Regions from separate parts of the Paenibacillus sp. IHB B 3415 genome, predicted to be linked through region 2. Evidence: riboswitches for the same ligand, from Rfam matches in the RefSeq annotation. Region 2 holds a riboswitch; each other region holds the start of a gene.
What was found. Region 2 has a riboswitch for cyclic di-GMP ahead of QW71_RS39440 (choice-of-anchor A family protein). Riboswitches for the same ligand answer to the same signal wherever they lie in the genome.

Region 1: linked by a shared signal. The riboswitch ahead of QW71_RS19555 (PA14 domain-containing protein) and the one ahead of QW71_RS39440 (choice-of-anchor A family protein) in region 2 are both predicted to bind cyclic di-GMP.
Region 3: linked by a shared signal. The riboswitch ahead of QW71_RS38995 (anti-repressor SinI family protein) and the one ahead of QW71_RS39440 (choice-of-anchor A family protein) in region 2 are both predicted to bind cyclic di-GMP.
Region 4: linked by a shared signal. The riboswitch ahead of QW71_RS24030 (flagellar assembly protein A) and the one ahead of QW71_RS39440 (choice-of-anchor A family protein) in region 2 are both predicted to bind cyclic di-GMP.

What each region holds. Positions count from the first base shown of each region.
Region 1 is NZ_JUEI01000043.1:127,468-135,549, forward strand. It holds gene QW71_RS19540 (discoidin domain-containing protein) at 1-1,588, opposite strand, end outside; gene QW71_RS19545 (glycosyl hydrolase) at 1,809-3,323, opposite strand; gene QW71_RS19555 (PA14 domain-containing protein) at 3,535-5,916, opposite strand; cyclic di-GMP riboswitch class I at 5,930-6,010, opposite strand; gene QW71_RS19560 (sugar phosphate nucleotidyltransferase) at 6,147-7,520, opposite strand.
Region 2 is NZ_JUEI01000122.1:36,239-44,320, reverse strand. It holds partial or broken gene QW71_RS40235 (LPXTG cell wall anchor domain-containing protein) at 1-833, shown strand, start outside; cyclic di-GMP riboswitch class I at 1,338-1,427, shown strand; gene QW71_RS39440 (choice-of-anchor A family protein) at 1,510-3,402, shown strand; gene QW71_RS33825 (alpha/beta hydrolase) at 3,646-4,611, shown strand; gene QW71_RS33820 (HD domain-containing phosphohydrolase) at 5,154-6,668, shown strand; gene QW71_RS33815 (NusG domain II-containing protein) at 6,875-7,264, shown strand; gene QW71_RS33810 (Gx transporter family protein) at 7,248-7,811, shown strand; gene QW71_RS33805 (ATP-binding cassette domain-containing protein) at 7,831-8,082, shown strand, end outside.
Region 3 is NZ_JUEI01000027.1:70,405-78,486, forward strand. It holds gene QW71_RS14815 (2-oxoglutarate dehydrogenase E1 component) at 1-2,361, opposite strand, end outside; cyclic di-GMP riboswitch class I at 2,880-2,964, shown strand; gene QW71_RS38995 (anti-repressor SinI family protein) at 2,993-3,142, shown strand; gene QW71_RS14820 (helix-turn-helix domain-containing protein) at 3,261-3,593, opposite strand; gene QW71_RS14825 (TasA family protein) at 3,766-4,356, opposite strand; gene QW71_RS14830 (TasA family protein) at 4,425-5,021, opposite strand; gene sipW (signal peptidase I SipW) at 5,121-5,717, opposite strand; gene QW71_RS14840 (hypothetical protein) at 5,719-7,020, opposite strand; gene QW71_RS14845 (aldo/keto reductase family oxidoreductase) at 7,304-8,082, opposite strand, start outside.
Region 4 is NZ_JUEI01000059.1:88,699-96,780, forward strand. It holds gene QW71_RS24020 (LysR family transcriptional regulator) at 1-478, opposite strand, end outside; gene QW71_RS24025 (DMT family transporter) at 575-1,492, shown strand; gene QW71_RS24030 (flagellar assembly protein A) at 1,582-3,207, opposite strand; cyclic di-GMP riboswitch class I at 3,310-3,403, opposite strand; gene QW71_RS24035 (hypothetical protein) at 3,782-4,171, shown strand; gene QW71_RS24040 (aromatic acid exporter family protein) at 4,208-5,308, opposite strand; gene QW71_RS24045 (ABC transporter ATP-binding protein) at 5,603-6,727, shown strand; gene QW71_RS24050 (ABC transporter permease) at 6,717-7,523, shown strand; gene QW71_RS24055 (ABC transporter permease) at 7,544-8,082, shown strand, end outside.

The DNA of each region.
Region 1 (8,082 bases), on a different contig from region 2:
CCAGTTTGTCAGCCAAATCATCTTTGTTCGTAATCTGATAGCTCAGCGGCGCCCCGTGTGTGGCATAAGCCAGATCCAGCCGGCGCATAATACTTACGCGTGAGTCTTCACCTTCTTTGGTATAATAAATCTCTGTAGCTCCCGGATCATGCTCCTCCAGGTTAAAGCCGTACTTGAACAGACTGAAGTTCTTGAAGAAAGCGGCATGCTGCACAAACATATCGGCATATCCGATATGCCCCCGCATAATCCGGTCAAACACTGCCGCAGTCCGCTCGGACGCGCCGTATTGATAGGCATCCACATGAGTATCCGAGGTGCCGAATTCGGTGGTGAGCATTTTTTTGCTGAGGCCGTCTACGGCTCCCCCAAAGGTCTTCAGGTTCTCTGTAAAGCTGCCTCCATTGCTGAAAATGTACGATTCACCATAGGAATGCCCATTGGTCAAATCCGTTACTTCCTCCAGTTCGTTCCGCTGCTCCGGGTCCCGTTCCCAGCCGTCCGGATCTCCGCACTGCTTGAGCGTCCCCTTCTGATTACCGCAGGAGTCTTCGCTGTACCCCGGCCAGTATGCCCAGCCCGGGGCCACCGTCTGCAGATGCGGTGCGATCGTCTTGCCTTTCTTATTCAGCCAGTCGGCTATCGCCAGATTGACTGCTTTGGAACGGTTGAACAGTCCAGGCTCATTATCCACCTCATAATACTGGAAATACTGGCCGTACTGCTTGAAATAATCGGTCAGCTTCTTCTCCGCATCATCCGGCAGTGAACCGTCTTCCTTGAGCTTGATATCACCCGTGTACAGATAGAGGGCAACAGCCTGCATATTATAATCCTTCAGGACCTCGTAGTACTCCCCCATATTCTCACAGGATCTGCCCACATCGCTGGCACAGCTGGTCCGCATAATGTTGCCGCTGTAGGCTAAACCCAGCCATTTCATAATATAAGGCAAATGCGTAACTGCACCTTCGTCAAAATAGAACTGTTTGTTGTTGACCATGGTTCCGGTCAGCGTATAACTCCCGTGAATCGGCTCCTTGACCGAAGTTTTCAGTGCTTCCAGACTAAGGTTATCCCATGTCCACCAGTTGTACTTATCCTCCGCAGCCGAGGAATAGATCCCGCGCGCTGCCCGCAGCGTCAGCTCGTTGGTTCCGCTGATGAGCTGTTCTTTGGGAATGTACAGCTCATAGGTTTTGCGGAAATCGTATTTACTGTCCGTACCGTCCACACCGGCAATCTGAATAATCCCTGACAGCTGCCGGTTGGAGAATACGCTCATCTGCGGTACGGATTTATAGGCATCAAGGATGCTGACACGAAATAAGACCCCGTTAACCGGGATCTTATCCAGCTTGTAGGTAATCCGCAGTTCAGGATTGGTAGCGCCGTGCAGCCCGGACGGGATACTCTGAAGCTCCGCCGTCTTCGCTGCGGTTGAAGCAACGCTGAATACCCCCTTGGCCCCGTTTGATCCGGCTGCTGCAAACTCTGCGGCTGAACCGTCATGCTGGCCAAGCTTCCATAGCACAGTCCCCTCCGGAACTGCGGGACCCGCATCCTTGGCCGCAGATAATTCCGACATGTCAACTTCCACCTCGCCGTTATTTGTCCCATCCTCTCCGAAGACAGAAACGGACAACAGAAACAAGATGATCAATGCTGCAAATTTTAGTAGTAAATGAATGGGTTTATTTCTCTTTGTTTTGAGTCTAGTCCTCATTCCCTTGTCCTCACTTTCTTCCAGGGTGGCTGTAATGTACCGGTTTCCGTAGAGCCTCATTCGTCATGACCAGCTTCATTCCTCAAGGAAGAGTCAGCGCGTTCTGGGGAATCACCGCCTGCTTCTGGCGCGGGCTTTGCCACATCAGACGGACGCTTGCGTCACCGTGATTCTCATAATACTCCACTTTTATATCGTAGGCAGTTGCGGCTGTAAGAGTTATACTTCCCTCCCGGCTGACACCGCTTTGCTTCTTCCAGCTGTCAATGATCAGCTTGCCGCCGATCCACACACGGATGCCGTCATCGGAAGAGGCTGTAAAAGTATACTTTTCACTGTAGACTGGCTTGATCTTACCGGTCCAGCGTACGGAAAAAGAGTCCTTGCCGATTCCCGGCGCCGGTGAATCCCCATGCCAGTTGAAGTCAATCCTGTTATCATTCCGGGTAAGCAGCGGTTTGCCGGACAGCTCCGTATTGCCGAAATATTGCCCCTTGAGACCGTTGCGCGATACCGCAACAATTGTGTTGATCTGAGCATTCAGTGCCAGCTTGTAATCATCCCGTGATACGGTGTACTTATTGCTCATAAAGCTTTGAATTTTCTGAAGATTATTATTCTCGAGCAGCATTTTCCCCCATGTCATCGTATATACCCATTTACTCTGGGTTTGAGACAATATTACAGGGTCTGGAAGCTCTCCGCTCTCCCCGATACCGATGGGTTTGCCGTCAGCCAGCTTCAGAAGGTTCTCGTAATAGGATTGCTTAAAGTCATTGTTATAAATATCGGCTGCCAGTACATCCACCTTGGAGGCACCCGGATAATAATTACTGTAAGGCTTTGCCCACTCATTTGGCGCATTCGGGTTCCATACCCATAGCAGGTTATTCAGCTTATGTGTGTTCACCATACGGTCGTACACTATATCCCACAGCTGGGCAAAGTTATCCTTGTGCCCCCACCAGAACCAGTTGCCGTTCATTTCATGATATGGACGCCATAAAACCGGAACTCCGGCATCCCGCAGTTCTCCCAAGTACCCGGCTACCTCATCCAGCTCGGCGATCAGAGCTTTGTACTGCGGAGTTCCCGGAGTAACGTATGCGTCAAATTTGTCCTGGCTCAGATTCATTTTCACATTAGCCCATTCGGGAGAGGTTCCCGGCAGATTCTGATGGAAGGTCATCGCTACAATGCCTCCGCCTTTGTACCACTTAATGGCACTGTCTACGACAGCCTGACGCTGCCTGGCAATGGTCTCCTCGGACTGGTTGTTGATGGCTCCCAGCTCGTAGCCGTGCAGAACGGCGTACTGTCCGCTTGCGTTCTTAAGCTTATTATTGAATTCATCGGGGCTCTCCAGGTAATCATGCTGGCCGGAGATCATGCCCTTGCCGCTGAGATCGGACAGATAGCTGAGCAGTGCAGCAGCTTCCTTGGAAGCGGAGGGATTAACGGGTTTGATGGAAGCGGCAGGAGTGTTTACGGGGCGTGCTACGGGAAGACTGCGCGCCTCCCCCCATGGCAGAAGTGAAAGGATAAGGATAATTGGAATAATTGTTGTATATAGCCTGTACTTACGGTAAGTGTTCAATATAATCTCCTTTCCCCGGGTTTCACTGCCGCCTTAGGCGTGCAGGTATGCAGTTCTCTGTTAAGAGGCTGCAATGAATTAACCGGATGGTCTATAGCTTAGTAGCCCTGCTAATAGCAGGGCCATTAAGATTGGACTTTATAGGATTTAGAATTGTAACGTCTTAACCAGTATCAGCGCCAATAATGAATACAGCTGCGGGGGTATGATCCTAGGAAGCGGAAGGGAGAAACAGTGCGCTCGCGGGAACCGTTGCCTTAACTTGGCTCGGACTCTCCCACATCAGGCGTGCTCTGGCATCTCCTTGATTCTCGTAGTACTCCACTTGTATATCATATAGCTGACCGGCTGTCAGGCTTATGCTTCCTGTGCGTTCGGTCCCGCTCTGCTTCATCCAGCTGTCAATCACAAGCTCACCATTGATCCGTACGCGGATGCCGTCATCTGAAGTGGTATAAATCTGATAAGTCTCAGTATATAGCGGCTTGAGCTTACCGCTCCAGCGTACAGAGAAGAAATCTATGCCAATTGCGGCATCCGGCGTGCCTTGACGCCAGTTGAAGTCAAGCACTGCATCGGTACGTACCACTGCCGGAGCACCAGACAACGTCATATTATTGAAATATTCCGCAACCATCCCGTTCGCCGCCGGAGCCTCAGCCGTAAGATTCTCCGGTGATGGAGCTTCTGCCGGCGTTGGTGCCAGTGTCGGCGTTGGTGCCGCTGTTGGCGTTGGTGCCGCTGGTGCCGCTGTTGGCGTTGGTGCCGCTGTTGGCGTTGGTGCCGCTGTTGGCGTTGCTGTTGGCACCGGTGTTGGTGTTGATACTGGTAATGGCGTTGCTGTTGGTACTGGTGTTGCAGTCACAGCAGGAGCATCCAAAGCTGCTTTGCTGGCTGAAGAAGCAGCCGTGTTCACAAATAACGCGCTTGTAGGGACAGTTGCCTTCGCCTGGCTTGGACTCTGCCACATCAGACGGATATTGGCATCGCCGGCATTCTCGTAATACTCCACTTTAATATCATACAGCCGGCCTGCTTGCAGGTTTATGCTTCCTGTACGCTCGGTACCACTCTGTTTGGTCCAGCTGTCGATTACAGCTGTGCCGTCAATATAGACGCGGATACCGTCATCGGATGTAGTGATAATCTGATAGGTTTCACTGAAAGACGGTTTGATCTGACCCGTCCAGCGGATAGAGAAGCTATCCACTCCGAGCTTCGCATCCGGCGCTGCCTGGCGCCAGTTAAAGTTCAGCAGCGCATCATTCCGGACCAGAACCGGAGTGCCCGAAAGCGTCATGTTCTTGTAGTATTCCCCCTGAAGACCATTCTTGCCGACGGGGGCCGTCACAGTATCATTGGAAGCAGGGGGCGGCGTCAGTATCGGTATCGGCATTGCAGTCGGTATCGGCGCTGGTGTTGCTGTCGGTACCGGCGTTGGCGTTGCTGTCGGTACCGGCGTTGGCGTTGCTGTTGGTACCGGCGTTGGTGTTGCTGTTGGTACCGGCGTTGGTGTTGCTGTTGGTTGCGGTGAAGCCGCCGCAAATGTGCCTGCTTTATAATCGTCCCGGGTCACAGTATAGCTGTCGCTCATGAAGCCTTTGATGGTAGCATCGGTGTTGGTTTCATACAGCATTTTTCCCCAGCTCATCATATATACCCAATTTTTCTGGGAGAGCTGCAGCTTTGCCGTGCTTGGCATTTGTCCATTCTCGCCAATGGCAATCGGTTTGCCATTCGCAAGGGCGAGCAGGCTGTCATGGTATTTATTCATATAATCGTTCTCATATATATCTGCCGCGAGTACATCCACCTTGTCAGCCCCCGGATAGGTCAGCGCATAAGGATCAGACCAGGCATTGGGTGCATTGGGGTTCCATACCCACAGCAGGTTGTTTAATTTATGAACGTTCACGAAACGGTCATACATAATATTCCAAAGCGCAGCAAAGTTATTTTTCTTCCCCCACCAGAACCAGTTACCGTTCATTTCGTGGTAAGGTCTCCATAGTACGGGCACACCAGCATCCCGCAGACTTTTAAGTGAAACTGCCACTTTGTCCAGATCTGCAATCAATGCAGTGTACTGTGTTGTACCCGGAGTAATATATTTATTGAATTCCGCCTGGCTCAGCGGTTTCTGAACATTGGACCAGAGGTATGCGGTACCGGGCAGATTCTCATGAAAAGTCATGGCTACAATGCCGCCGCCCTTATACCAGTTGATCGCGCTGTTCACCACATTTCTGCGCTGCGCCGCTGCTGTACTTTCCGATTGCCCGCTAATTACGCCCAGTTCATAGCCGTGAAGAGCAGCATATTGTCCGCTGGTTCCCTTCAGCTTGTTGCTGAATTCGTCCGGACTTTCCAGATAGTCATGTTGGCCGGTAATAATGCCTTTTCCAGTGATAGAATACAGATCATCCAGCAATCTGACTGCTTCGGTTGAAGCCTCCGGATTAACGGGCGCTTTGGAACTAGATGCAGCTTCTGCAGATGAAGGCATTCCGCCGAGTCCCAGAGGTACTGCAGTCAATAAAAGGGCCAGAGACAGCACAGTGCACAGCAAACGAGACTTACGGTAAGTTATCAAAATCCATCTTCCTTTCGGTAGCCAGGCTGCCACTCTTGCGAAGGCCCTATAGCTTTGCGTCCCTATCTTTCGATTAGGTTTGCCTTTGTCGTATTGAAGGATTAATCCCTCTTACCGTAAGTATCGTCCCTATTTAGTTTTAATTTAGAGCAAAAATGAAATTTTCTTAATAATTGGTTCTTAATACCTGTTTTGGATTTGTAACAATTGGTTATATAGATAGATTAGACCTACGAAATGAATTGCTGCAAGGCGATATCTTCCCAATCCAGGGTGATTCGGATGTTATCTTCCTCCACCAGCTCAGAGCCGGTCTGCACTTCGATAAATTCCATATCTGTCAATGCCAGGATCGCATGCTTGGTGCCTTCCGGAATCCGTACGACATCCCCCGCCTTCACATTATGCATTTTCTCATTGAGCACAATGCTGGCTTCACCGCTGACAATCGTCCAGATTTCACTGCGTTTGTGATGCAGCTGATAGCTGATATTTTTACCTTCAGAGATAAAGATCCGCTTCGTCAGCACCTCATTGCCTTCCGCATATTTCACATAATCAATTACCTTGTAGTGGCCCCAGCGGCGTTCTTCGTACATCGGTCTTTGTTCAAAAGATTTCAGCACTTCCTTAATGCGCGGGCTCTCCGCCTTGTGCGTAACCAGAATTCCGTCCGGGCTGGCGGCGATAATCAGATCCTTCGCCCCGATCACGGTGATCGGAATGTCCAGTTCGTTGATCAGGCAGGTGCCTTCGGAATCAGCAGTGACGAAGCCTTTGCCGACATGATTGCTGGTCATTTCTTCGGTCAGCGTATTCCAGGTGCCCAGATCCTTCCAGAATCCGGCGTAAGGCTGAACCACGATATTCTCTTCTTTTTCCACCACTTCATAATCAAAACTGATGGAAGCCAGCAGTTTATACTGCTTCTGCAGTTCCTCATAGTTCAGCGGCAGTCCTTTGCGCTGCAGAATATCCAGCAGATAACCTAGACGGAAAGCGAACACGCCGCAGTTCCAGAGTGCGTTCCGGCTGATTAGCTCCTCAGCCTGCTTGCGGTCCGGCTTCTCCTGGAAGTGGCTCACCTGCAGATACCCGCTCGCTCCCGCTTCGGCGCTGGTAGGAATGATATAGCCGTATTTCTCGGAGGCATGCTCCGGAACTACGCCCATCAGCGCCAGATTGGCGCCGCTCTCCAGCATCGTGCTCTCCAGCTGCAGAACGGTATCGAAGAAGGACGACTCCACATAAGGATCGACGGGCAGGATGGCTACCGTCTCGCTTGGTGAAACACCGGCGATCGAATACAGGTAAGCTGCTGTCAATGCAATGGCAGGGAAGGTATCGCGCCGCTCCGGCTCAACGATAATCGGCACCCCGCTGCCCAGCTGGCTCTGAATCATCTCTACCTGGCTGCGGCCGGTAGCCAGGTAGGACGATTCCGCCATTCCTGTCTCCTGCAGCTGTCTCCATACCCGCTGTACCATGGATTCCGGTTCACCTGCCGGGCTTTCCAGTACTTTCAGAAATTGCTTCGAACGTGAATCATTGGACAAAGGCCAGAGCCGTTTACCAGAACCGCCTGATAGAAGTACTAGTTTCATAAGTGAACCCTCCTAAGTTTATGTGATGTCGCCAAAATATCGGATTGTTATTGGGAGCTGGCTGCGTTTCGGAAGCTGAAAGACTGGCTGTTATGAGTGTCACTGCAAGGAATGTTTGGGCCTCCGGCCGCTGCCCGTCTCCAGATTTCCTGATTTAAACCGCTCATCGCGGTAGAAATCCGGAGACAAAGGCGTACGCATTCGCTCCTACAGTTCCAAAATTCCTCTCCGTTCCGTTACATAACAGCTGGCTTATTCGCTTCGCCCGCAGGCGAAGCTCCCGGCTAAAGATCCGGCTATTGCCGCTTGGTTGAGCGGCAATTGAATTAACTGCTGCCGCCTGCTTTAGCGGCGGCAAAGCCATTCACGCTTGTTCCAAGGCGGCGCCGCTCAACTAAGCGGCGGTGAGAGATTTAAGGGATTAAGTGCATCTTGTTCCAAGGGATTTCCGCTCGCTGTAGCAGCGGGGGGAACACAACACTCTTGTTCCAAGGTTTTACGTTCACTTACGCGGCGGTGGAATCAAGAGCACTAATGCCCCTCATTTTCTCCTTTGGCCCAC
Region 2 (8,082 bases):
CACCAACGCCAACGGCAGATCCAACACCGACACCAACGGCAGCGCCAACACCAACGCCAACAGCAGAACCAACACCAACACCAACAACAGAGCCTACACCAACGCCAACAGCGGCACCGACACCAACGCCAACGGCTGCACCAACGCCAACGCCAACGGCAGCACCGACACCAACGCCAACAACTGCACCAACACCAACGCCAACGGCTGCACCGACACCAACAGCAGCACCAACACCAACAGCAACACCAACACCAACGCCAACAGCAACACCAACACCAACACCAACACCAACACCAACACCAACACCAACACCAACACCAACACCAACACCAACACCAACACCAACACCAACACCAACACCAACGCCAACACCAACACCAACACCAACATCAACACCAACACCAACACCAACACCAACGGCAACACCAGCACCGACATTACCACCGGCACCAGTGCCATCGTCTGCACCGCCCGTCTTTATTAATGTAGTGCCAACGCCGACTCCAATAATCGGCTATATTGTAAATCCAGATACCATAATTATTGATGATCCGCTGCCTTTGGGCCCTGTGGCAACAGCAACACCTCAGCCGTTAGTAGTAACACCAAGTCCAACCCTAACGCCAACACCAAGCCCAAGCGCAACACCGAGTCCAACGCCGATTGTGACAATCATTGATGAAGAGATTCCGTTAGGTAATGTACCTGCAGATGCCGCGCTCCCGAAGACTGGTGAATCCAGTCCGGCTCCTTATTACTTAGTCGGTTTAGCTCTTGCAGGACTGGGAATATTCCTCGGCAGAAGATCCAGAACAGATAAACGTAAATAAATGCAATCCGTAAGAGCCTTTCCGAAAGGCTGGCGATATCACCGCTAAATTGCGAAAAGGCTGCTTTGGGAGAAGACGTTCTCCTGAAAGCAGCCTTTTTTATATGGGATATACATTTGTTGTTATATTTCCTTGTAAAAGAAAATGTGCTAAGGAGAAAGAGGTGCGTCTTTACGATCATTGGGCCTCGTGTTTATATTAAAATTTGCGATATTAAAATTAGTTCTTTATACATGGTTTCAAAATATCCTTATAGGTGCCATCGAGAGCGATGAGAGGATCAGGATTTAGGTGGAAAAGCAAAAGTTTCTTTAAAAAACCCTTTTATAACAGTGCTTTGGAATGAATCAGCAGATATAATCTATTACCAGATGTTTCAAAGGATTTCATTGACAATCAGCCTTGATAGCGGATAAACTAAAAATAGTTCCAAAGTAACGAATGTCATAGACATTAGTATAAAAGTTTGATTTAGTACATAATTTCACAACCTAATCTTTCACTGACGTATAAACGCAAACCGTTCGAAAGGACGGGACGCAAAGTCCAGGAGTCTAAAGCGCGATGGAGCGCAACGATCGTCCGACTGCCGTAAAGAGAGCAATCCTCTTTCCGGCGGTCTTTTTTTGTTATATAAATGTGGCCTATATCTATATTAACTGTGAGGTGAGCCTGTATGTTCCAATTAAAAAAATTCAAACGTCTTACGGTGTTCGGACTTATAGCAGTTCTGATTGTGGGAAGCGGCGGAATTATTTCACTGGGGAGCATCTCAGTTAAAGCCGAGGGCAACTCTTTGCCGGGCAATGCATCCAAGTATAATGTGTTCATATTGGGAGATGTTGATGTTAAGCATAGTGATATTGAAGGCCGATTAGCTGCCGGCGGAAACGTGAATTTAAATGTTAATTACTCTGTGGGACATAGTCTTACTAGTGAGGAAACGAAGGAAGCCTACTCTCTCATCGCCGGTGGTAATCTGTATTATTCACAGGGAGAAACCGTGGGTGATGTAGTCTATGGGGGGAGTTATAGCGGCAGCGGAGGCCCGCGCGGGGGGACAGGAAGCTTACAACAAAAAATAAATGTTGTGGACTTTTCAGCCGAGTTTAGTGTGCTCCGTGAGAAATCTCAGCAGCTTGCTTCTCAGCCTGTTAACGGGGTTACCACTGCCAATTCCGGTAATTTCTTTTTGGAAGGTACAAATTCGGGTGTTAACATATTTACTGTGGACGGGAGTAAGCTGTCTAGTGCAAATGAGTTGAGAATTAAGATTCCTGATGGCTCAACAGCTATAGTTAATATCTCCGGTACTTCAATAACTATGAAGAATATGGGGACTGGAATTAATGGTAACGGAAATAAGGATAACGCTATGAACGGTAAAGTGTTATATAACTTCAGTCAAGCGACCAGTCTTCATATCGAAGGTATCGGAGTTTTGGGATCTGTGCTGGCTCCATATGCCTCTATTCAATTTAATAATGGTCAAATCAACGGGAATCTGATCGGAGCTTCGCTCTCAGGATCGGGGGAATCCCACCATATTCCTTATAAGGGGCAAGATCCGCCGACGCCAACAGCGACACCGGCAGTGACGCCAATGCCAACGGCAACACCGGCAGCGACGCCGACGCCAACGGCGACACCAGCAGTGACGCCGACACCAACGGCGACACCAGTAGCGACGCCAACGCCAACACCAACGGCAACACCGACAGCGACACCAGCAGCGACGCCAACGGCAACGCCAACAACAACGCCAACAGCGGCACCAACGGCGACGCCGACAACAGCGCCTACGGCAACACCAACAACAGCGCCAACGCCAACAACGGCAACGCCGACAACAGCGCCAACGGCAACGCCGACGCCAACAGCGACACCGACAGTGACGCCGACGCCAACAGCGGCACCAACGGCAACGCCGACGCCAACAGCGACGCCAACGGCAACACCGACAGCGGCACCAACGGAAACGCCAACAACAACACCGACAGTAACGCCGACAGCGACGCCAACAACAGCGCCAACAGCGGCACCAACGGCGACGCCGACAACAGCGCCAACTGCGACACCGGCAGTGACGCCAACAACAGCGCCTACGGCTACACCGACAGCGACGCCAACAACAGTGCCGACCGCGGCACCGACAACAGCGCCTACAGCGGCACCAACAGCAACCAGCACGAGCGTCTTTGTCCCAAGCTTCGTATTTCCGACATCAACGGCTCCGACAGTGATTGGGACTATTGTGACTGATACCGACACTACTATTAATGATGACCCGGTTCCTCTCGGGCCGGCAGCATCACCGGTTGTGACGTTGTTGACAACAGCGCCACAGCCAGTTGTGGAGGTTCCTGCACCTGCACCATCACCTGTAGCAGGACCGGCACCTGAAGAAATCATTATCGATGACGAGATTCCTCTGGGCAGTGTGACTGCAGAGCAAACCCTGCCGCAGACGGGTGAATCAAGTCCTGCACCGTACTATATTACGGGTGTTGCTCTTGCCGGTCTGGGCCTGCTTCTTAGAAGAACCGCCAGAGCGAACAAGCGCAAATAATTATTATTATGCCGCTGTGTTTGGATGAGGGCTGCTGCCGGAGAGAGATTCTCCGGGAAGCAGCCTTTTTGTATACGGGGGCGCATTCTATTCGCAGCTTACACTTGGTTGAAGCAGGCAGCGCCGGACTGACGGCAGTGTTTTTAGTTGAATGGATACCATGCTATACTAGGCTCAAATTATTCATAAGCAAGAATACACATTTCCTCAAAGGGATGGTTACTTACTGAAAGGGTGAACGTTATGTGGAGTATATACCTGCTAGTGGTGATGGTTGTTGTCGCGGGGAGTTTGGCTTATGCCGGATTTTACTTTTATGGAGTGGCTATTAAGCGGGCACCCAAGGAATTCCTGGGCAAGACGCCGGATCTGAAGGTGGACCCGCCGGTAGCCGGGGCTTCGTGGGGGGAAGGGGCGGAATGGGTAGCACGGCAGAACTTCCGGGAAGTGGAGCTGGTCTCGGAAGATGGACTGAAGCTGCGAGGCTATTATCTGGCTTCGGAACGTGCTGCGGGCCGTACCGTAATTATTGCCCACGGATATTCCGGCAAGGCTAAGGATATGGGGGCAACCGCCAAAAACTATTATGACAACCTGGGATATAATGTACTGCTGCCTGACGCCAGAGGTCACGGGAAGAGCGAAGGGGACTACATTGGCTTCGGTTGGCCGGAGCGCCGTGATTATCTGCAGTGGATCGGATTTATTCTGCAGGAGACCGGGCCGGAGGCGCAAATTGTGCTGCATGGCGTATCTATGGGCGGATCGACAGTGCTAATGACCGCCGGTGAACAGCTTCCTCCGCAGGTCAAAGCCATTGTCGCCGATTGCGGCTACACCTCAGTCAAAGCGCAGCTGACTTACCAGCTGTGGCGGATGTATCATCTGCCGGGCTTTCCCTTTGTGCAGATTGCCAGCCTGGTAACGCGGATGAAGGCCGGCTATTATTTCGGTGAAGCGTCAGCGCTGAATCAGGTGCGTAAAGCCCGGGTGCCGATTCTGTTTATCCATGGAGATGCGGATAAGTTTGTGCCTTTTGCGATGATGGATGAGCTGTATGGTGCCTGCAAGAGTCCGAAGGAGAAGCTGGTGGTGCATGGAGCGGGGCATGGTCTTGCCTATGATACGGATAAAAGGGAGTATATCCGCACAGTAGGCGATTTCGTGGAACGTTATATACACAGCCCGGCAGCGGCTGATTGGGTCTAAAAAAAGTCCCCGGAACGTAGACGCGCCCGATATCCGCAAACAGCGGGTATCGCCGATATCCGCAAACAGCGGGTATCGGGCGCTTATTATGTTCCACACATGGGGCCTTTCCCTGCGTCAGGGAAGCAGCACAGCCATGTCTTATCGGTATATGAATCCCCCGCCGTTTGTGAGCGAAACGGGTGTCGTTGTTCCTTGTTATTTCCAGCAGCCGTGTGGCGAGAGAAATCCTTCCAATACGACAAAAGCCCTACCTCTCTTTTGTCCTTGCGGCTCCGTGGCCGCGCCAGTGCGAATCGGAATGCTATGTTCGAATTTAATCTCATAAAAAGGAAAAGTACTGCAAGAAAACGTAAGATTTTGTGTCCAAACTGCCGATAATAAAGACAAGTAATTCACCGGCCTGACATCTTCTTGATGGGGATAATCATACACGAAAACAAATATTATACTATTATAACATGTGATGTATAGAAAAGCAAGCCGATATTGGGCTGAGGCCGGGACGGATGATGGGACAGATGAGATTATACAGAAGATTTTTGAAAAATCAGATCCGGAATTATATGTTCGGCTCAGCTGTAGCGGTGCTGGCAGTAGGAAGTTTGATTCTGCTCTCCTCTCTGGAGATTAGCAGCATTGAATACTTCAGGCTCTTGCTTGTGCTCGTCCTGTCATTCGTGATTATGGCGGTCATGGAGATCGGTGTTTTTATCAATCAGATCAGACCGATACGCACTGCGCTGTATGAAGAGAACCTTACTTTGTCTATGCTGGAAGAGGCGTATCTGCATACACATCAATTGCCGAAGCGCGCGGTTCAGCGGATTATGGGGCCTCACCTTCTGGGCTTGTCCCTCCCGGCTGTCCTGATGACATTCTGGATGATCTACAACGGCTGGATCACTATCCCGTATTTTTATCTGATTCTGGCTATGTGCGGCGCTGTTCTTGTGGCGTGTATGCATGCGCTGATTGAATTTTTTCTGACCTGTACGGCCATTATTCCGCTGATCAAAGAATTCAGGAACCGGGCGCTGGAGCAGTACGGTGTCGACTTTTCTCTGGAAGGTCATGTATTTGTACCTATCCGTCCCAAATTTCTGGTGAGCTGTATGTTGATCGGCACCTTTCCGCTGTTCCTGTTTATCATGGCTACCCATATTCGCCTGAATGGTCATGAGGGTCCTGTAGTTGTGGTGGGGCTTCAAAGTTACTGGGCCTGGGCGAGTATGGTGCTGTTGATCGGCACGCTCTTCTCCTCTATTGCGGCATGGCTGCTGACCAACAGTGTGCAGCACCCTATTAATGAGCTGTATCAGGCAATGAATCATGTGAAAGACGGCAATATGATTCAGGTTCAGGATGAATACTCCGATGAATTCTCTAAGCTTGTAGCGGGGTTTAATATGATGGTCCGGGGGCTGCAGGCCCGGGAGCAACAGAGCCGGCAGCTGCTCGACAGCTACTTCACTACACTGGCTGTGGCGCTGGATGCCCGTGATCCTTACACGGCAGGGCATTCCCTGCGTGTCGCGGAATACTCTGTCATTATCGGCCAGCTGGCCGGACTCACCGGGCAGCAGCTGGACGATCTGCGCAAGACGGCCCTGCTGCATGATATTGGCAAGATTGGGGTGAGGGACAGCATCCTGTTCAAGGAAGAAGCCCTGACCGATGAGGAGTTTGACCAGATCAAGAGCCATTCGGTGCTTGGAGAGAATATTCTGCGGCAGATTGAACCGGTAGAAAAGATGGCACCCTATCTGGGCGGCGTCCGTTCCCATCATGAACGTTATGACGGTAAAGGATATCCGGATGGCCTTGCCGGTACGAATATTCCTTTACATGGCCGGATTATCGCTGTGGCGGATGCCTATGATGCTATGACCTCTAACCGCCCTTACCGCAAAGGGATGGACCACGACCGGGCGCTGGATATTCTGGAGCAGGGAAGGGGCACTCAATGGGACCCGGAATTCGCCGGCTTGTTTCTGTCTTACTTTGAACGGAAGCCGGAACCTATTCAAACAGGCTATCCCGTCAAAACAGGATAAGGATGCGCGTTCTTCCGGTTATCCTTATATTTCTTGCAGAAGCGGATGCCATCCAGTTTATGGAGGGTTCCGCTTCTGCTTTGCGTGCCTATTTTGTGAACTGCCATTGAAATGCGACAATTAACGACTACATTCATTGAAGGATTGCGGGCGGACCGTTATAATTATTAAGTCTGGATTTTAATTAAAAAATAAGGGAGATTTCTATGAAACGCGCAGATGTGCTGCTGATTTCTATCGTTTTGATTGCTGCGCTCGCTTTCCTCGTGCCGAGATGGCTGTCAAATGATGCTGATAAAGGTGGGCCGGGCAAGGAACTTACGGCCAATATAACGGTAGACGGCAAGCTGTTCAAAACAGTAACGCTTACCAAAGAAGAGCAAACCATTGATATCCGTACAGATCGGGGCTATAACATTTTGAAGGTGCATGATTACGGGATTGAGATGTACGATGCGGATTGTCCCGATCAGGTATGTCTCGGCTTTGGATTTATCACGCTGCCCAAGCAGACCATAGTATGCCTTCCGCACCGGGTATTAGTTGAAATTGCAAGTGGTTCGGGGGAGGATGAAGTAGATGCCTATGTCCAGTAGTGAATCGGCTACAGCGCTGAAGCGGACGGTCATTATTGCGATTTTCGCGGCCGTTGCCGTAGTGCTGAGTATTGTCGAGGCTCAGATTCCGCTTGCGGGAATGGGGCTGATGCCCGGAGCCAAGCTGGGGTTCGCCAATATTATGATTTTGACCTGTATTTACTTTTTGCGCGGACGAGATGTATTCGTGCTGGTCATTCTGAAGACGCTGCTGACCGCGTTTCTGCTCGGCACACTGTCCAGTCTGCTCTTCAGCCTGTTCGGCTCGCTGTTCAGCTTTGTGGTCATGTTCGCACTGGTGAAGCTCGGCGGCAAGAGGTTCAGTGTCATCGGAATCAGTATTGCAGGGGGCCTGGCTCATAATACCGGCCAGTTACTTGCGGCCTCGTTTGTATTCAATTCAACGAGTATTTTCTACTACTTGCCGATTCTGCTGATTACCGGGATTGTGACGGGGATTGCTGTCGGCTTCGCCGTGCGGTATGTCGTAGACTCGCTATCCAAAATATCCTTGTTTGAAGAGTTCCTGAACGGACCGGGCCACTAGCTGCGGAAGGATGACTAACATGAATCAATCGTACAAAGATACAGAGGCCGGTGAGGAACCGGCCGTTATTACGCTTGCGGGAGTCTCGTTCGGATATGATCCGGAGCATCCGATTCTCCATGACATAAACGTGTCTATCCCGCAGGGCCAATGGGTAAGCATTGTAGGACCCAACGGCTGCGGGAAATCTACGCTCGTCAAGCTTCTGAATGCACTGCTGCCCAAGAGTGCCGGGGAGATTACTGTCTGCGGACATACGCTGCAGGAAGAG
Region 3 (8,082 bases), on a different contig from region 2:
CTTCGGTGCCATGATTACCAGCGGCCGGGCATCGGGCTGTCCGCAGAGTGCAGCCTGACGGCGCAGCAGATGGAAATACTGGGCCGCGCAGGTCAGGTTCGCTACGGTCCAGTTCTCCTCGGCGGAGAGCTGCAGATAACGTTCAAGCCTGCCGCTGGAGTGTTCCGGTCCCTGGCCTTCATATCCATGCGGCAGCAGAATCGCAAGATTGCTGCGCTGTGTCCACTTGGCGCGTCCGGCGGAGATGAACTGGTCGATAATGACCTGGGCGGCATTGGCGAAATCGCCGTATTGCGCTTCCCAGAGCACGAAGGTCTCCGGTGCGAACACATTATAGCCGTATTCATAGCCGAGTACAGAGGCTTCTGACAGCGGGCTGTTGTAGACGCCGAAGGAGGCGCGGGAATCCTTAAGCTGGTGAAGAGGGGAGAAGAGCTCCCCGCTCTCACTGTCATGCAGGACAAGGTGACGGTGAGCGAAGGTGCCGCGCTGTGAATCCTGTCCGCTGAGGCGGATCGGCGTGCCGTCCTTCAGAATGGTAGCGAAGGCCAGGGTTTCAGCCAGCGCCCAGTCTACCCGCTCGCCGTCATTGAGCGCATCCTTGCGCCGCTGCAGAATCCGCTCCAGCTTCGGATAGACTGTGAAGCCGGCCGGTACGCTCAGCAGCTCACGGTTAATCTCCTGGAGGCTGGCCAGCGGAACCGCTGTGGGGCGGTGCACCGGTGTTCCCGTATCCAGGACGACCGAAGTCTTGGACTCGGCGTTCTTCTGTTTCCCTTCCTTCATCTGCTCGAAGGCCTGCTGCAGCACATTCTCGGCCTCGGCAATCATGCTCTTCACCTCATCGGCGGTAACGACCTTCTCGCGCTGCAGGCGTTCCGCATAAACACGGTAGACGGTAGGGTGGTTGCGGACCTTGCCATAAACCACCGGCTGGGTGGTTTCCGGATCATCCATCTCATTATGGCCGTGTCGGCGGTACCCGATCAGATCAATCAGGAAATCCTTCTTGAACAAATGGCGGTAAGCGCTGGCCATACGGACGGCAGCAATACAGGCTTCGGGGTCATCGGCATTGACATGCACTACCGGGATCTCATAGCCCTTCGCCAGATCACTGGCATAATGCGTGGAGCGGGAATCTTCACTTTCGGTGGTGAAGCCGATCCGGTTATTGACGATAATATGCACGGTGCCGCCATTCTGATAACCTTGCAATTTGCCGATATTAAGTGTTTCCGCAACAATGCCTTCACCAGGGAAGGCGGCATCGCCATGCATAAGCACGGCCATGGCTTTGTCCGTATTCAGCTTAGGCAGGCCTGGGGTGCCCCGTTCCTCCTGGGCTGCACGCGTGAAGCCTTCAACGACCGGATTCACGAACTCGAGATGGCTCGGGTTGTTCGCAAGCGTGATGCGTGTACGCACGGTTTCGCCTTCGCGGACGGCGCGGTCGGCGCCTAGATGGTATTTCACATCACCGCTCCAGCCATAGGTGACACCCATGGAGCCTTCGGACGGGAAGAGCTCCTTGTTCGGCGAATGATGGAATTCCGAGAAAATAATATCATAAGGTTTGCCCAGAATGTGGGCAAGCACATTAAGTCTTCCGCGGTGGGCCATACCCATCAGGATATGCTCTGCGCCGTCATGTGCGGCAGCGCGGACAATTTCATCCAGCATAGGCACGAGGGCATCATTGCCCTCCAGGCTGAAGCGCTTCTGGCCGACGAAGGTCTTATGCAGGAAGGTCTCGAACTGCTCTACCTGAATCAGGCGTTTCAGCAGCTCTTTGCGTTCCGCATGGTTCAGTGGAGCAGGCGACGTTGTGGATTCCGCCTGGCTGTTGAGCCAGCGCAGCTCACGCTCGTCATGCACATGCCCGAATTCATAGGCAATGGTCTGTGTGTAGGCCTGGCGCATTCTGTGAACGGCATCCATAGCGGTATGCACGCCCTCAGGGGCATTCTCCCAGATCAGTGAAGCCGGCAGGGCATTCAGATCTTCGCGCGTCAGCTCATAGGTCTCGATCTCCAGCCATTTCGCCATCGGGTTGGTGCTCCGCTCCAGCGGATCGATATCGGCAGCCATATGGCCGTATATTCGGATGTTAGCCATTAGCTTGGAAGCTTTAACGGCTTTCTTGAGCCACTCTGTATCTCCTGAGATGGCGGGGGGAGGCGTCTTGACGGCATCCGGAGCCAGGGGAGGCGGGCCGGATACTGTGAAGAGGTCGCGGTAATGATGCTCTACGGAAGTGGGGTCCTTGACAAACTGCTCGTATTTCTCCTGAATGTAGCCCAGATTGGGACCGTAATACTTGCTCCAGACAGATTCGTTATAGGGCTCTTTGACGGCCATGAGTAGGTCCTCCTAACGGATAAACTCCACATGCGGTATATTAGGAACACCGCTTAGCGGAGCTGCGATGTTTGCGGTTTCATTCTCATCTTATTGTGCTACTTTCCGGCAGGGTAATCAATTCATACTTTCGTGCAATCCGTTCGCAAAACGGTATGATTCAGCAGGGGATTCATACGGAACAATCATAAATTTTCCGGGTGAAGCCGGAGAAATAAAATATCGTTAAAAATAATAAAAAATTAAGGGGTTTAGGTGGTTGTAAATCATAGAAATGGGTAATTACATCTATATTGTATTACGGGATTAATATCTATTTAGTATATTTGAACTAATTTGGACCGATTGAAGATGAATTGGAATTATTTATACAAGCTATTGGCAATTTTAGCTAAGGGTCCTCACGATTTAACATAAAAAAATTCCAGAAAACGACACACTTTTCATGTAAGATCTTGTATAATGTTATTGCGGAGAACGGTTTCATCGATTCTTTCCAGATCCTTTCATGTAAAGGGTCCAGTAAAGGGTAAACCTGCCGAAAGACAGGGGCACAAAGTCTCGGATCTAAAGTAGAAATACTATGATGGCCGGACTGCCTGGGGACGCGAAAATTCTAGGAGGAGATTTCTTGGATAAGTCCAACCAGGGGAATGACGAACTGCAGGCAGTTGATCTGGATTTAGAATGGGTGCATTTGCTAATGTCTGCTAAGCAGGCTGGCATCCAGGCAGACGAGATTCGGCGTTTTTTTACTGAAAAAGCACTCCAGGCGATGTAGGGCATTCAGCATTGTACGGATACATACAGAACAGGGCACAGCGGTGTACACGCTGTGCCTTGTTCTGTTAACCGGGAAGGGGGCAGGCAACATTGTTCCTCCCTGCGGTTCATCCTGTTTAGTTATCCTTTTGCTCCAGCCGCCATTTCTGATAATCGAGAAATTCCTTGAATTCACGTTTGCTTATACCAGAGGCCATCGCATCCTGTACCAGCCTGAACCATTCTCCATCGAGAGCCGGTTCTGCAGTCTCTGCAATTCCGCCATACAGTAATACGTGAATCGATACTTGAAGTGCATCGGCAATTTTTTCGATAAATTGAATGGAGGGGTTGGATTGGATATTCCGTTCGACATTACTTAAGTATGATTTCGCCACGTCAGCCTTATCCGCAAGCTCGGATAAAGAATAACCCTTCTCCAGACGGAGCCTATGGATGCGGCTTCCCATGTTATCTGACACGATTACAACGCCCTCCGTACTTTTTGTTATCAGTATAACAAAAATTCGCAAAACGGACAAAAACCCTTGTTCCTGCCAGAAGCTGGCGGGGAGAGACAAAACGGCATATCCAGCCCGGATGAGGGAGGATATGCCGTTTTGTGTATATAGTTTAATGGCCTTATTTGGCTTCTCCCAAACCTTGCGTAGCATTGAATGTCCAGTTCAGCGCCAAGCCGTCACCCTGGAAGATATTCTGATCCTGGGTATTGTCAACGAATTCGAAAGCAATCTTGAAGGTTTTGGTTTGGGTAGCGGCGATGCCTCCCGGCAGTACACCCGCCGTTACGAGATCATAGCTGGAAGTGTTCTTCAGGTCCTTCAGGGAGATCTCGGACAGCACATGGCCGGCAAGCGGACCGCTGGTGTAAGAGCTGTCGAGAAGTTTGATTTTGAAGTGATCTCCAAGATCCTGGCCGGCATTATCGCCCTTCGCATCAGTTATAGTGTAGCTGGTGGCCAGCGTTAGGAGTTTGATATCCAGGGTGCCGTCATTGGACAAGGTGAAGGTGCGTACGGTGTAATCACCCGGTTTCAGATTGGTCAGGGCAACAGGTGTATTAAAGGAAGAGCCGAGCTTCAGCGTGCCTGCCGCAAAGGTTGCCGTGCTGGTTGCTGTGGAGCTGAAGTAAGCGAAGGTGCCCCCTCCGATTAAAGACAATCCCAGTGCTGCCGATGCTACGCCAAGACCCAAAGTTTTCTTGATACCCATAATTAATTTCCTCCTCGAGTATATTATGTTTTTTTAAGATTGGTGATCAGGAATCGTGTACAGACAGATTATTTGAGGGCGCCTTTTTCCTGATTGGCTTCGAAATTCAGGGTCAGGGCCAGCGTATCGCCTTGATAGTAGTTTTGCGGCTGGAAGGTTTCCTTGAAGGCAAACTGTACGCTCAGTTTATCTGAAGTGCCTGCTTTGATGCCCCCATTCTCTACACCAAAGATCCCGCCGAGAATTCCCTTAGCTACAAGATCCGGACTTTGCTGCTCAAGGTCGGCCAGTGAAATGACCAGGACAGGCGACGTTAGCTTATCCTTGTTAACAAGGAAGGTCACGATAATATCGTCTTTGAGATTATGGGCGCCGTTATCCCCCTGGGCATCTGTAATGACAGATGAGGTGCGCAGAACAACTTTGGGAATATTGAGCGTTCCGTCATTTTTCAATTTAAAATCTCTTAGGATTGTATCTCCCGGCTTAAGATTGCTGAGATTGACAATAACGGAGGGGTCCGAATTAAGTAATAAAGTTCCGTTGTTAAAAGAAGCTGCAGTGGTGGAGGTACTGCTGAAGTAAGCGAAGGTTCCTCCGCCGACCAGGGTTAATCCGAGTGCTGCCGATACAACGCCGAGACCTAATGTTTTTTTAACGTTCATTTGTTCATCCCTCTCTCATCGTTCTTTTTTTGTCTTTACCTGTCTTCGGGGAAAATTTATTGTTGCTCCGCGTTTCGTAAACGGGAGAGGACAATCGGTTTATTGCACAATGTCTGGAAGGGTATCCGGTCCGCCGGTCACCGCTGGCCCTGCATTCTTCTTCTCCAGTGCCGCAACGGCTTTCCAGGAGGAATACAGTGCGTAGAGCAGCAGGAGCAGCCCGGGGATAATCATCAGCATTACGCTTCCGGCTTTGGAGACCGCAAAATTCATGGCATATCCTACATAAGGGACGGTGACGCCGGTATATTGGCCTACCACATTTGTTGAGCTGACCGCTGAGGTATCGGCTGCATCGTTATTGTCCCCTTTGGTGGTATAGCTGGCCTCGCCTATGGCACTGTTTATTGAAGCATCGACCACACGGTGTGTAATCAGGAGGTTATCGGGATTCATGAATGTAATCACATCGCCTTTTTGAAAACGGGTCATATCCCCGCCCGGCTTAATCGCTACAATAGATCCGGTCTGGATGCCCGGCTCCATGGAACCGGATAACACCGTCTTGATCTGATAGCCGAAGAAGGAAGGTTCGCCTCCGGAGGCTTTAGAGATGACTACTGCTGTTACCAGCACCAGGAAAATCATAAATATCAGTGTGGACAATGTGGTGCTGACTATCTTTTTGATGCGCATATTATTCCCCGCCTTTGCTGATATCAGATTGTGGAGCAGGTGTAGCTGTAGGTATAGCTGTAGGTATAGCTGTAGCTGTTGGCTGCGCGGTATCTGTACCGCTATCCGGGAGCTCCTCAGGTGATTCTGCCGCTGGAGCCGCCTCCGGAAGATTGGCTTCCGGTGCCGGTGTGGCAGGCGGAGCGGTAACCTCTGCATCCGGTGAGGGTGCAGGAGCCGGCTTTTCTCCCTCAGGAGCTTCTATAGCAGGTTCTTCTATGGTCTTATCTTCTCCAGGAATCTCCGCTGCGGGTGGATTATTCTTGGTTTGATCGTTCTCCTGTTTCTGCTTCTCCAGTGCCAGCCGTTCCGCTTCCTCAGCCTTGGCTTTCTCCAGCGCCAGCCGTTCCGCTTCTTCAGCCTTGGCTTTCTCCTCCAGCGCCGCCTTCGCTTCTGCAATGTGTACCTGCTGTTCCTGCAGCGTGGTGATTGTGGACGATAGGTTGTCTCTGGAGGCTGTTAATTCTGCACTTAACTGATCGTAGCTTGACTGTAAGGCGGGAGATACATTGGGGTCTGCATTGTAGGCTCTGGCCATGAATGAGAAAATCGGTTCCTCGGCAGGGAAGCCGAAGCTTTCTTGCCGGAGAAGCACCCGGTCGGGATTACCGGTCGGCAGCGAGCCGCCGAAATCATGAATCGTATTCAGATAATGCACAATGCCCGTTAATGTATCCGTCAGGGATTCCGACAGCACCCCGCTTTGATGGAGACCTTCCTGCAGCTGTTCGAAGAACTGGGCGTCACGGATTTCCAGGCAATTGGGTTCGAGATTAACCATATATCCTCCGAGTTGATGCAGAATGGCTGCTGTACTGCCAATTTCCTGCAGAATTTGCTGCCAGATACCTGCATTGAGGCTCAGCTGTGTATCCAGTGCGCTAACTGTATCGCTTGCCAGCCGGATTTGTTCCGAGATCTCACTGGAGATCTGATCCAGTTCCTCCGCTGACAGTTCTTCAGAGACCGGGGGAGTGTTATAGTTCCCGCTCGTAATGTGGCTGCCAAGAGAAGATTTCAGTTCGATAATTGTGCGGACATGTCCGCTGAACTCTGACAGCAGCTGTTCGATCTGACCCGGGAATACGGAGCAGAGCCCGATAGAGGTGTTCTGTTCCTGGGAAGTGTTATACTCTCCGTAAGTACTGCCAATCTGATTGGATGTATACATTATAAGGACAGATACAGCCACACCGGATTGCAGGATCCGAAGACCGAGTTTCGCGTATTTCCGTTTACGCCGTTTGGCGGATCTGGGGTACAAAGGTAGGCCCCCTCTCATGGCTTACTGATTAATATTCGTTATATTCGTTCTTTATTAAGAACGTTTTCGTAATGAAATCATACACTGCGCACCCGGGAAAAGAAAAATGTCAATTTCAGCGAATTGTTCGCAATAAAGCACGAATGCATCTTATTATCTTTAATTATCTTTATATATCGCTGTTTTTCACAAATGTTCTTTATTGAGAACGAAAAAAGGTTATGCTATCCGCATAATAAATACGGATGGCATAACCTTTTCCATTTGTAGTGAAGCCCGCTCCTTAAGGAAGCTTCTCTCCGCGAGAGCTGACGTACAGCTCGTACCATTCCTTGCGGGAGAGCTCAATCTTATCCGCTCCTCCGCAGGCTGCGATGCGCAGCGGATTGACGGTGCCGATTACAGGCTGGATGGCTGCAGGATGCGTCATCAGCCAGGCCAGGACGATGGCCTCAGGTGTTGTATTCTTCTCATCGGCAAGCGCCTGTACTCTGGCCGCTGTATTCACCACGTTCTCCGGCTGTCCGTCAAGCGGCCGTCCGCTGAACAGCCCCTGGGCCAGCGGGCCCCAGGCCTGAAGCTGGATGTTCCCCGCGCGGCAATACTCTATTGTACCCTCAGGAAACGTGAGGTCTTTCCACTGTTCCCGGTTCACGCTGAGTACGGCATCGACCCAGCTGATTTTGGCCAGGCTCATATGCAGCTGATTGACGATGAAGGGCTCGTCACAATAGGTCTCCAGCAGTTTGATCTGGGCAGCACTCATATTGGAGACACCGAAGTGGCGCACCTTGCCGGCTGCCTTAAGCTGGCGCAGTGCTTCGGCGACTTCCTCGGGGTCCATCAGCGGGTCGGGGCGGTGCAGCAGCAGAATATCAATATACTCTGTGCCCAGCCGGGAGAGGGTTCCGTCTACACTGGACAGAATATGCTCCTTGGAGAAGTCGAACATATTAGTGATATCACCCGGCTCCATCAGCCTGATGCCGCATTTCGACTGCAGGATGATCTCATCACGCAGACCCGGACGCTCCCTGAAGATCTGTCCGAACACCTTCTCCG
Region 4 (8,082 bases), on a different contig from region 2:
ACAGCGGCAGGGAGGCGAATTCTTCGACCGGTGGTATCATCAGGCCTGCGTCAATGAACCGTGATGCCAGCCAGTCCTTCACCTCGGCGACCGAACCTTCATACAATCTGATCTCAATTCCGGGGTATTTGGCAGTGATGGCACTGATAATCTTCGGGACAAAATAGGCAGCGGCAACCGGAAAGGCGCCGATGCGGATGAGGCCCTTCTCCAGGCCTTTCTCGGCGGCAATCTCCTGATCAATCTTATCGAGGCCGCTGAGGATTCCGCGGCAGATAACCAGAATCCGCTTGCCGATATCCGTCAGCATCAATCCGCTGCGCCGGTCGCGCAGCAGCAGCTTCACGTCCAGCTCGGCTTCGAGTGCGGAGATGGCCCGGCTGACTGCGGGCTGGGTCATATTCAGCTCAAGACCCGCCTTGGTGAAGCTGCGGCTTTCAGCGATTAAGACAAATAGGCGAATTTGAGTGTTATTCATATCTAATCTGGTATGCCCCTCATGATAATAATTCATTTCAATTATGACTGGATCTATTGTATCATTTGGGAAGAAATCAGAACAAGAGGTGAACTCATGCAGAAGCGGAAGCAAACTATTGGCTTATTAGTGTTCCTGGTTATTGTCTGGGGCATCAACTGGCCGCTCTCCAAAATTGCCTTAACGTATGCCCCGCCCTTGCTGTTCGCCGGAATCCGAACGGTCATTGCCGGTATTATACTAATCATCGCGGCTCTGCCGAAGCGGAAGCAGCTGAATTTGCGGCAGCTCTGGCCCGTCTATCTGGTGTCAGCCTTCCTCAGTATCGTCTTCTACTATGGCTTCCAGACGATTGGCCTGCAGTATGTACCGTCCGGCCTCTTCTCGGCCATTGTATTCCTGCAGCCGGTGCTGCTCGGAATCTTTGCCTGGATCTGGCTGGGCGAGCGGATGTACGGGCTTAAAATCGCCGGCCTCGTAATCGGCTTCCTCGGGGTAGCCTCGTTAAGCCTTGGGGGATTAACCGGAAGTATCTCGCCTATAGGCGTCCTGCTGGCCTTGGCCAGTGCACTCAGCTGGGCGCTGGCTACGGTCTACACCAAACGTAACGCAGCCAGAGTAGATATGCTGTGGATGACCGCGATGCAGATTATGATCGGCGGGGTGATCCTGCTGGCGGCCGGCTCAGCTTCAGAGAGCTGGGCGGATATTACCTGGAGTAGTACTTTTATATTAAATACACTGTTCATCGCGGTCTTCGTGATTGCGCTGGGCTGGATGGTATACTTCAAGCTGATCAATGAAGGAGAGGCCGGCAAGGTAGGCTCGTTCACCTTTCTGATTCCGCTGATTTCCATCGGCTCCAGTGTAGTCTTATTGCATGAACAGATTACGGTGAATCTGGTCATCGGTATGCTGCTGATTGTAAGCAGCATTATTCTGGTGAATGTCAGGCTGGGCCGGAATGCCGGGAGTGTCCTGCAGACCCCGGTACCCGGTCTGGGCAAGGAATAAACAACGGCTGCTCCCTCAGAAGAGGGGCAGCTGCTCCCTCAGAAGAGGGGCAGCCGTTTTTACTTGTCAGGGGTTACATTACAGCAGGCTTAGACCGTTTCTGCGTCCGCGTCCCGCAGGATCAGTTCTCCGCCGGACTCCAGGATACTGTTATGGGAACGGGCGATATTAATGAGGACATGCTCCTCCTGGAGCAGTTCAATGTCTTCACACAGATTACGCAGCAGCCGGGAGAAGCTGTTCAGAACACTGTCAGTGATAAACTCGGTGAACTGCCCCGGATGGGTAAAAACCTCCAGCATCTGCTTGAGCTGATCCGTACCGGGCTGGGAAGCCCCTTCCATGCACAGCAGTGCGGATTTAAGATCGCTGATCAGACACTCTATATGGCTGTACTTATCCTCCAGCAGCAGCATAACCACCAGACCGTATTTCACGGATTGCTGGCGGGATTCTACATTCTTGGCCAGCAGCCGGGCGGCTTCCCGCAGTCCGCCAACTTCAGTCAGCAGCAGACTGGAGAAGCGGTGCAGGCGGTGCTGGTGTACCCCGGCAAGTCCGGTGTGCAGGCTGCAGCCGGTTACTTGACCGCTTATATAGATACTGCCGGTAGCCGTAATTGTAGATTGGCAGACGTTGCCGTAGACATACACATTCCCTAACGCCTCAATACACATAGGGCCTTCAATATCTGAGGGTACAACGATGTCACCTGCAAACATAATCTCACGGGCCGTTGCCGCCATTTCCTTGGTGATGAGGCATAGGGCCGGGAAATCGCAGGTTGTGACGCTGCCGGAGTCTCCGCAGATGCGGGGTCTGCCCGTACGCAGAGCCGCGATCTCCCCGTTTGGAAGCAGCCGTGCATTGTCTCCGGCTGCGAAATAAATATCCTGCGGTGGAGGTGGAGGCAAGATGCCTCCTTCTACGTCAAATCCGGGAAATCCCTCTTCGGGCGGCAACTTGCGGGCAAAGACCTCTCCCTCTCTGGCGAAGGGGGCTCCCGGAAACCGGAGATAATCTAAGGAATCTGCAGCTTCCGCAGTTCGCCCCTCCCGGAGCATTCCATTGCCTGTGAGCGTATGCTCCGGTAGGGATAGCTGCAGCCTTGATTTCTTGCCGGGCAGCGGGGCTCTCCCTTCTGCGATACAGACAGGGAGATATGTAGGGTTGTTCAGTTCGGCGTATAGGGCCGGGATATTCAGATTCCGCAGAATGGAGCGGTTATCCAGCGAAGAGAGAATCTGTTCTATGGTGAGCGTGGACAGCAGCATCGCCCGGTTAGGCTCGGCCCGGACTGCGGCTTCGAAGGAAGCCGGACAATTGACCAGATTCCAGGCGTACTTCTCTGCACGGTACAAGGTGAAATGCACTTTGAGCTTGTCAGGTGAAACTGTAATCTGATACTGTGGCTTCTCGCAAATTTCCCAGGTAATATGATCCGCTGAGGTAACCTCAATAGGCTCTGTAACGGTCTTCCAGTTGATCTTCAGCACTACAGGATGAACAGCAGAGATCCGGGCGGGCTTGCCGCCAGAGAGCGGGGGAGTAATGAAGATCTGATTATTCTGCACAAGGATGATTCCATCCTTATCTCCATTCATCCCGCCGGAAGTCTGGCCCTCCACAGAGAAAGAATCCAGGAATCCGGTACGTTCAAGCATCAAGGATTCCACGAAATCATATCGGGTTGGTTCGATGAATTGCTGCGGCATTAGCTTAACCTCGCTTTTTCGTATAATCAATGGCATTCGTACAGAAAAGAGCATCATAAAGCCTGAGGGATCACCCGGTGACTGATGGCTTACGTGGTCTCTATTGGCAGCCTGGCGACCATAAACGCGGAGTCTCTGCATTCTTAGGCCCATTGCTTTGCGTCCTACCCTTTCAGGAAGTTTGCCTTTAGAAATAGATCAATGATATACACTCAGCATGAGGCGATTTCAATCGACTGTAATCGACAAAAAAGGTCATAACTGGTTCCTGCGCTGCAGGAACTTCTGCAAACAAGCTTAATTCTAGTACTTAAGGAGCTATTTTTCAACTGTATTCTGCCAATTTATCAATAATCTTAAAATGTGCAGCTCTAAGTTGCCTGAAAAACTGGTTTCCCAGCGCTTACAGCTTATGGGAGGACCCCTTCTGACAAAGCCGTTGTTGCTCAACCCGTGCTGCTAATTGAATTATTGTACAAACAATGATATGTTTCAGCCCTATGACTGCCAATAATCCGCTAAAAATCAATGCGTGTAAATTCCAGTTGAACCGAGAGGGCAGAGTGGAAGTGAATTGAAATTCAATGACTTGTCGGTCATTGAATCCTGTGCCCATAGTCAGAGCTCACAGGGCACTTTATTCCTGGAGCATCATATGCTGCTGTTCGTGCCGAAAGGGAATTATACGATCCGTTATGCGGGGCTTGTGCATGTGGTGCAGGAGAATCAAATGGTGCTGCTGCCCAAGTCCATCGCCGTTGAATATGAGAAATCGGGCCAGCCGGATAACGGTTATCTGCTGGAATGTAGGCAGGCAGTGACCATCCTCCGGTACATTTGCCGCTGGGCATTGACACGCTGGCCCGGTACAGTGAGAAGGCGGAGCAGTTCGAGCAGGAGATCAGCACTTGGCATAGTGTTATTACGGGAACAGATCATGAGGATGTATTCTAAAGCTGAATAGGCTTAACCGCACAGAAAAAAAGGGACGCTCCCAAGCTTATAGCTTATGGGAGAGTCCCTTTTGTATGAATCGTATAGCGCGCGCCGGTGCAGCCTTGGCGGGCTGTGCTGCGGCTGAGATTGCCGCATAATCGGCACGTTCGATCTCTTCAAGAATCCGGTTCAGATGCGAGAACACCGCGCCAAGATCACGGAATGCGGCGAGCGGGCATTGGCCCTGCAGCTCAGAGAACCAGGCCAGCTGCACATCACGGGCGCGGCGCAGGCTCTCGGGGAGCGAACGCCCGCATTCCGCATCCGACAGCGTCCGGGTTCCATATAAGGCAATGCAGTCTGCAGTTGCCGTCACGACCTCTGTCATCCAGTCGGCTGCGGCATAATGGGCAGGGAGCAGCGAGAGCTCTTCGGAAATTCCTTTGACGTAGGAATGCACCCTGCTGAGATGGGAGGTTGCCTGTGACAGCGTACCGAGCTCTTTGCGGCACTGGTAATGGGAGAGCGTGAAGTGAAGCTCCTTCTGCAGCTGCTTGCTCTTGCCCAGCAGTTCACCGGAAAGCTTAAGCGCGGTCAGCGCCTGCGTAGCATCCCGTCCGCCGGACGTCAGGCCGGTTAAGGCATCGGACAGTGTCAGGCTGCCCCTCAGTGCCAAGTCTTTGACCTTGACGAACCCCTTGGGCGGAACGATAATCATATTTATGATTAAGGCAATCAGTACACCGATTAAGGTTTCGGCGACTCTCCAGACGATGTACCCATCATGATAGAAGGTGAGCGCCAGGACGGAAGTGACGCCAACCTGTGAAACGGCCTGGATATTAATCCGGCAGGCGGTGGCTACGCCTATGCCGAGCAGCAGCATCAGCAGGATCGAGAGCGCACCAACATCGAAGAAGCGGCCCACAACCAGACTGGCGATTCCGCCTAGCACAATACCGAGCAGCCGGTACACCCCTTTTTCGAGGGAGGCTTTGACGCTGCTCTGGGTGATAAGAATCGCCGCCAGCGGCGCAAAGTACAGATAACGGTCGCCATACAGGCTGTGTACCGCGAGCCAGGATAGTGATGCAGCAAGGGTAACACGTATCATATAAAGGGATAATCCGAACTTCTCAAGGCGGTCTTGTAACCCCTCGTTCATGGTAGTCATCTTCTTTCGCAAATGTAAGAAAAATTTTATGTTTTTCAGCCGTTTTCATTATAGCACCTCAAAACAGGCCCCGCCGGGTCCATTTTTTACGAACTTGTTAAGTTTCTGCAATGCATTTAATAATGTAAGCTATCGCATATATAGGATTATTCCTATATGCTATATATATTGAAGTCTGCCCGACATGGGGAGGAATTGTCGCTTATCCGCGCTGAGCATGCTGTTTCTGGATTGTCTCCCGCAAGAAGCGGGTAAAATAGGTTGTACTACATAAGTTAAGGGAGGTTGTTAGCTATAGCTACCCCGGAAGGCACTATTATTTCATTTGATCAGGTTATTAAGCAATATGACGACGAAGAGGCTGTATTAAAAGGCGTGAGCTTCGAAATTGAACGCGGTAAATTCTATACTCTGCTGGGCCCCTCGGGCTGCGGGAAAACGACCATTCTGCGACTCATCGCCGGCTTCGCCGAGCCGACTGAAGGTTCTATTTATCTGAACGGTAAAATCATCAACCACATTCCCGCCAACGAGCGGCAGGTCAATACGGTATTCCAGGACTATGCGCTGTTTCCGCACCTGAACGTATTCGAGAATGTGGCTTTCGGACTGCGGATTAAGAAGCTTAAGAAGGATGTTATTAATCAAAAGGTGCAGGAAGCGCTGCGCTTCGTCAACCTGGTCGGCTATGACCAGCGGGCCATTAATGAAATGTCCGGAGGACAAAGACAGCGGGTCGCAATTGCACGCGCGATTGTCAACGAGCCGCAGGTTCTGCTGCTGGACGAGCCGTTATCGGCACTGGACCTTAAGCTGCGCACGGAGATGCAGTATATTCTGCGGGAAATGCAGCAGCGGCTGGGCATCACCTTCATTTTCGTTACCCATGACCAGGAAGAAGCGCTGGCAATGTCCGACTGGATCTTCGTCATGAACGGCGGAAAGATTGAGCAGAGCGGTACGCCTAATGATATCTATGATGAACCGATCAACCGGTTCGTGGCGGATTTCATCGGCGAGTCGAATATTGTACCGGGCGTAATGATTGAGGACTATGTGGTTGAGTTTAACGGCCACCGGTTCGAGTGCGTCGATGCCGGTCTGAAGCCGAATGAATCTGTGGAAATTGTGATCCGTCCTGAGGATCTGGAGATTGCCACCGTTGAAGCGGGCAAGCTCAAAGTGCGCGTAGATTCCCAGCTGTTCCGGGGAGTGCATTATGAGATCAGCTGCTATGACGGCTCGGGTCACGAATGGCTGGTCCATTCCACCCGCAAGGCGGAGGTCGGCAGCGAAATCGGGCTGTATTTTGATCCGGAAGCGATCCATGTTATGCGTTTCGGTGAAACGGAGGAAGAGTTCGACAAACGTCTGGAGGCTTACGGCGAGGTGGAGAGCCATGAAGAGTAAGGGCAAGTCGTATTATCTCATCCCGTATTACCTGTGGATCGCGCTGTTTGTCATTGCGCCGGTGCTGCTGGTTATCTATTACTCCCTGTTCGATCTGGACGGGAAGCTGACGCTGGATAACTACGTCAATTTCTTCACACCGGTATATATGAGAATGATGCTGAATTCCTTCTGGTATGCTTTTCTGATCACACTGTTCTCGCTCTTGGTGGCATATCCGGCTGCTTATCTGCTGACGCGCACGAAGCACAAGCAGCTGTGGCTGCTGCTGATTATTCTGCCGACATGGATCAATCTGCTGCTGAAGACGTATGCCTTCATCGGTATCTTCGGCACCTTCGGCCCGGTCAACAATTTCTTTGATCTGGTGGGGCTCGGGGAGCAGCAGATCCTATTCACCGGCTTCAGCTTTGTGTTTGTGTCCGTCTATATTTTCATTCCATTCATGATTCTGCCGATCTTCAGTGCACTGGATGAGATGAATCTGTCGCTGGTGGATGCTGCGCGTGATTTGGGCGCCTCCGGCTGGACGACGTTCCGGCGGGTTGTATTCCCGCTCACGATCTCCGGGGTCCGCTCCGGCTGCATGGCGGTATTCATTCCCGCGCTGTCGCTGTTTATGATTACGCGTCTGATTGCCGGCAACCGGGTGATTACACTCGGCACCGCCATTGAGCAGCATTTCCTGGTCACACAGGATTGGGGCATGGGCTCCACGGTTGCGGTATTCCTGATCGCCATTATGGCGCTGTTCATGATTCTTACGGGCAGCTCGCGGAAAGGAGGACGCGCGTGAAGAGCAAGAATAGAAACAAAATCAAAAATAAAAACGGGATCGCGAATATCTATCTGGTGCTGGTCTTCCTGGTTCTGTACGCGCCGATTTTCTATCTGATGTACTACTCGTTCAACAGCGGCGGAACCATGCATGAATTCGAGGGCTTCACGCTGGATTATTACCGCGAAGTCGTGGCCGATACCCGGCTGATGATTATTATGATTAACACACTGGTCATTGCGCTGCTGTCCTCGGCGATTGCAACGCTGATTGCGATCATCGGAGCACTGGCGATTCAGCATGTCCGCAGCCGCCGGGCCAAGAATACGCTGCTCTCGCTGAATAATGTGCTGATTGTCAGCCCGGATGTAATTATCGGAGCCTCCTTCCTGATCCTGTTCACGATTGTTGGGATCAAGCTTGGCTTCACCTCCGTTCTGCTCTCGCATGTGGCGTTCAGCATTCCGATTGCCGTCATTATGATCCTGCCGCATCTGCAGGAGATGAGTCCGACACTGACCGACGCCGCCCGGGATCTTGGGGCCACGCGCCGTGATGTGCTCACGAAGGTGATTCT